2 regions of the Bradyrhizobium lupini genome follow, and region 2 is predicted to be linked to the other one. Evidence: riboswitches for the same ligand, from Rfam matches in the RefSeq annotation. Region 2 holds a riboswitch; the other holds the start of a gene.
What was found. Region 2 has a riboswitch for cobalamin ahead of AB3L03_RS05405 (TonB-dependent siderophore receptor). Riboswitches for the same ligand answer to the same signal wherever they lie in the genome.
Positions count from the first base shown of each region.

Region 1: linked by a shared signal. The riboswitch ahead of metE (5-methyltetrahydropteroyltriglutamate--homocysteine S-methyltransferase) and the one ahead of AB3L03_RS05405 (TonB-dependent siderophore receptor) in region 2 are both predicted to bind cobalamin.

Region 1 covers NZ_CP162553.1:2,757,086-2,759,545, forward strand. Annotated here, with positions in the region: gene metE (5-methyltetrahydropteroyltriglutamate--homocysteine S-methyltransferase) at 1-884, opposite strand, end outside; cobalamin riboswitch at 983-1,183, opposite strand; gene AB3L03_RS13150 (4Fe-4S binding protein) at 1,970-2,173, opposite strand.
Region 2 covers NZ_CP162553.1:1,064,202-1,066,661, reverse strand. Annotated here, with positions in the region: gene cobT (nicotinate-nucleotide--dimethylbenzimidazole phosphoribosyltransferase) at 1-150, shown strand, start outside; gene AB3L03_RS05410 (histidine phosphatase family protein) at 151-723, opposite strand; cobalamin riboswitch at 796-998, shown strand; gene AB3L03_RS05405 (TonB-dependent siderophore receptor) at 1,114-2,460, shown strand, end outside.

The DNA of each region.
Region 1 (2,460 bases), 1.7 Mb from region 2:
AGATCTCTACCTGCTCTGGCGACAATCGCGTCCAACTGGTCAGGTGCACGAACCAGGTCGACATGAACCCCGGCAACGGGCAAGGCCAAGACTGTTTCAAGATTGTCGCCGACACCCCCGAAGTATGTGGCCAGCATGATTTTAAGGGCCGGCACGGCCTTAGCGAAATGAGCATAGGCCCGGCGGACAGCGGCCCGAGATGCTTCGTCGATGTCCATCACTAGGCATGGCTCGTCGAGCTGAACCCATTCAGCGCCGCGCGAGGCTAGTTCGCGGAGAACATCGACATAGACGGGGAGGAGTCGATCAAGCAGCGACAGCGGATTGAATGCGGGATTTACGCTTTTGCCGAGCTTCAGGAAAGTGACTGGGCCCACTAGGACGGGCCGCGTCTGATAACCGAGGCTTCTTGCCTCCTCATATTCCTCGATCGGCTTCCGAGAGGCATACTTAAAGATCTGATCCTGGTGAAATTCCGGCACCATGTAGTGGTAGTTCGTATCGAACCACTTCGTCATCTCCTGTGCGGCTACGCCGGGCCCATGCTGAGCGTGACCACCGTCTTGAGCGCCACGCGCCATGGTGAAGTAGGTTTTAAGCGACACAGGACCTTCGTTCCAGCCGTAAACGTCGGGAATGGCGCCGACCATTAGGCTGGTATCGAGCACATGGTCGTAGAGCGAGAAGTCATTCGAAGGAATGACGGTCGCACCGCGGGATTTCTGCCGTGCCCAATTAGCGGCACGAAGTCCACTCCCCGCCTCGAGGAGCTCGGCTTCGCTGGATTTTCCCGCCCAGTAGCTCTCGAGTGCGAATTTGAGTTCGCGTCGTGGGCCGATGCGTGACGTCCCCAGTGTGGCAACGGGAAGCGAAAGGATTGACATAGCTTAGACCCCATGTTGGGGCAAAGGCCATGGCGGACGCAGACAGCGAACATCGCGTGAGCGACAACTGCTTGGCGCACACCGGGACGCCCCGCCCGTGGACGATATCTTGTCGAGGCAGGTCTCCTGGCTCACGGGTCGTCGCTGCTGTCCGGCCTTCCCGAAGCCGCATGGCTTCAGTGACTTCGTTGGACAGCGGCTCGCCGCTTACAGTTGCGGGGGCAGCGCCGGCATTGCACCGGCTTCCCTCTTAGCTCCGGATCAAACGAAATCCGGAGACCGCGACGGCTTGAAATTATGCGCACGATGGATCGATGCGTCAACCTACTGATTCTCGCTGCGACATTGCCCAAGCGATTACGAGCGCACTAGGCGGGTACGACGGTCTTGCTCGCGGCCTGGTGAACACGCCCTGATCCGTGGAGGCTCCGCTTGTGAAATGCATTCGCTCCCTGCTCGCGTAACGGTTGAGCTCCACCACCGGAACGAACCCGGGCCGCTTTCGGTATCTGTGTGATCGCGAGGAGGCGACCTTTTCCGTCAGCAGCTTTTCGAACCTGCGCGTCAGGAAGTGCGATCATCCTCGTCCGGCATCCGTTTGCTCACTGCCCACGAGGCTCCGTAAAAATTTCGAAAGCCGGATTGCTCCAGGACCGCACGGATGATCAGGTCGGCTCCTTGGTGTTCGGCGGGCCCGCGACCAGGCACGAGGTCGACCGCTCCGTGAGGTTGGCCAAGATGATCTTCTCGGTGCACTAGGTGTTCACGTGCTGAGCGACTTTTGCGTCGGCTTCGATGCGTCGGTGGCCGCTCGACGCCGGTCTGCCTCGCCTCGACTCGCGGCCCGCGACGATAGGCCTTAACGCGGCCACTGAGCATCGAGGGCCTTGTCCTTGTTCGTGACAAATTCGACGGTGTCCTCCGACAGAGCCCTTTGAGGGGTTCCTCGAGTCGCTCAGCGCCTTAAGCTCATAACGATGTTAATCGACCTCGATGCGCCCCATGCGGTCGTGGTCTCCTCAAGGTCCCACATCTACAACTTCGTTCGCGAAATCGAGCGATGAGGCCTTTTGGTCGCGGGCTGCCTATCCTGTCTTGGACGGGACACAGGTGTCAGGGACCGGACAGACCACCGCGCATTGCGGCGTGTCGCAATGGCCCTCGCACTCCGTACATTTTTTGGCATCGATAACGTAAATGTCGCGCTTCAGACTGATCGCCGCGTTGGGACACTCGAACTCACATGCGCCACAAACGGTGCATTGCGAAGCGACGATCTTGTAAGCCATGCCTTCCGACTCCTTAGGCGAGCGATGCCATGGGCGATCCCTTTCAAATGCCGTGCCAAACGCAGACGCGCTCAATGTTGGGCAATTTTCCCAATTCGGCTGTCCCGGGTCTGAGACCATGTTGCATCTGCGACAGCAACAGGTCGCTTCAATTTCAGGCTACGAGCCCTCGGGCCCTCTTGCGAGAGCCAGTCGCGACTTGACTCTGAAAGCGTCTGTTTGGCACGTCAGCGCGGGAGCAAGCGAGGCTGACGCTTCCTCAACCGGCGGCGACAAAAAGCCGCGAA
Region 2 (2,460 bases):
CTGAACGTGCAGCCGCTGATCAGCCTGGATCTCAGGCTCGGCGAAGGATCGGGCGCGGCCATCGCGCTGCCGCTGGTGCGGTCGGCCTGCGCGCTCCACAACGGCATGGCGACCTTTGCGCAGGCCAATGTGCCTGATCGTCCGGCCTGATCAAATCGTCCGCTGATTGACGGAGACGACGCGCCAGCCGGTCGCGAGCCGGTCAATCCTGGTCAGCGACAGCGGATCGATCATGAAGCGCAGGGCCGCTTGTGGCGTCAGGTCGAGCGCGATGCACAGCGCCGCCCGGATCGTGCCGGAATGCACGACGAGCGTTGCGGCCCCGGTGCCGATCTTCGACAAACCCAGGCGGACCCGCGCGACCTGTTCCTCAAAGCTTTCGCCGCCGGGCGGCCGTCCGCGCGCCAGATCGCTCCAGAACCGTGCATAGGCCTCGCCACCGGTCGCGGCGAGTTCGTCATGCCGACGGCCGGTCCAGTCGCCAAAGTCTTGCTCGCTGAATTCGTCCAGCTGCAGCGGCTCGAGTCCCAGCGCGCGGGCCGTTTCGACGGTGCGCCGCGACGGGCTCGCATAGCTCGCGGCGTCCCGCGGCAAGCGCTGGCGCAGCGCCTCCAGCTGCGCGCGAGCACCGAGATCGGCCGGCGCGTCGGCTGCATGGATGATCCCCGAAACGCCATCGACGGGCGCGTGCCGTATCAGCCAGAGGAAGGTCTCGCCTTCCATGCTTTTCTCCAAGGAAACTGGTCGTTGTGGCAATAGCGCCGCAACTGGCACATTGACTCTGTCTGGATCGTAATCCTAGATGCTCGCGACGGTTTCCCCGAGAGGGGATGAAAAGGGAATGCGGTGCGGGGACGTTGTCCCCAATGCCGTGGCTGCCCCCGCAACTGTAAGCGGCGGATCTTGCGTCACGAGCCACTGGGTATCTCGGTCCCGGGAAGGCGATGCAAGGTACTGACCCGCAAGCCAGGAGACCTGCCGTCAGCCGTGGTCACACGCGAAGATGTCGGTCGGGGAGTACAGACATTCGGCTTCATCGGAAGGCTGCAAGCCGGACGATGGGACCCTGGTTCGCGGTGACGTGCCACTGACGTCACTCCGAGGTCCAAGACCGTGTATTCCCTTCGTATCGTACGACCACGCCGTTTCCTACTGGCATCCGCCGCTCTCACATCTTTCGTCGCCATCGACATGCCAGCGGCCTTGGCGCAGCAGGCCCGCGAGCCACTGCCGCCCGTCGAGGTGTCGGCGCCACAATCCCGCAGGCAGTCCAGCCCGGCCGGACGGGACGCGCAGAGCTCACGCCGCGCAGCAGCGCGCCGGCCGGGGACTGCATCCGCAGTGCCCAAGCCCGTCGTGCCGACCACGGCGGCACAGACGCCGCTCAACACCAATGCCGTCGCCGAAAGCGCTTCGCGCCTCGGCCTGACCGTGCGAGAAACACCCGCGACCGTGGAGGTGATCTCGGCCGCAACCATGCGCGAGCAGGGCTACCGCACAGTCTCCGACGTCGCGCAGGGAGCGGTGGGCGTCACAGCCGGCGACAATCCGGCCGAGCCTTCGGCTTTCTCCATGCGCGGCTTCACCAACAGCCAGATCAACACGCTCTACAACGGCATCAAGATCGGTCCGCAGAACATGACCTCGCGGATCATGGACACGGCCAATCTGGAGGCTGTCGAATTCCTGAAGGGTCCGGCATCACTGATGTCAGGCGAGGGCGCCGCCGGCGGCGCGATCAACTTCGTCACCAAGCAGCCGCACACCGGTCCGATCCGGAACGAGGCGGATTTCTCCTGGGACTCGCTGAACTCGTTCCGGGCGCATTACGGCTCGGGCGGCAGCACCAATGTGCAGGGGCTGGACTACCGCTTCGACGTCAGCCGTTCCTCGCTCAACGGCTTTGCCGACGACACCAACACCAAGACGCTCGATGTCTCCGGCCAGCTCAACTACCGCATCTCCGACAGCCTCAAGGTCTGGGGCGCGATCGAGTATCGGGAAGATCGCTCGAAAGCCTATTGGGGTGCGCCGCTGGTGCCGATTGCCTTCAGCGGCTCGCATGCGACGACGGGGATCGTTTCCGGCAATTACGTCTCGAACTACAACAAAACCGATCTCGGTGCCGTCACGATCGACGACCGCACCTTCAATACTAACTACAACGTCCTCGACAACAGGAACGTAGCGAAGGAGGTGTGGCTGCGCGGCGGTTTCGAGCTGAATCTGGCGCCCGACCTGACGCTGAAAAGTCAAGCCTATGCTTACGGAGCTGAGCGCACATGGTTCAACAATGAGATCGAGGCGTTCAATTCCGGGACCAACATGGTCGATCGTGAGCGCTTCTATGTCGCGCACAGCCAACGCTTGGTCGGCAACGTCACCGATTTGATCTGGGACGCGAATATCGCCGGCTTTGACAACCGTTTGGTCACGACGCTTTCCTCAAGCTACCTTGAT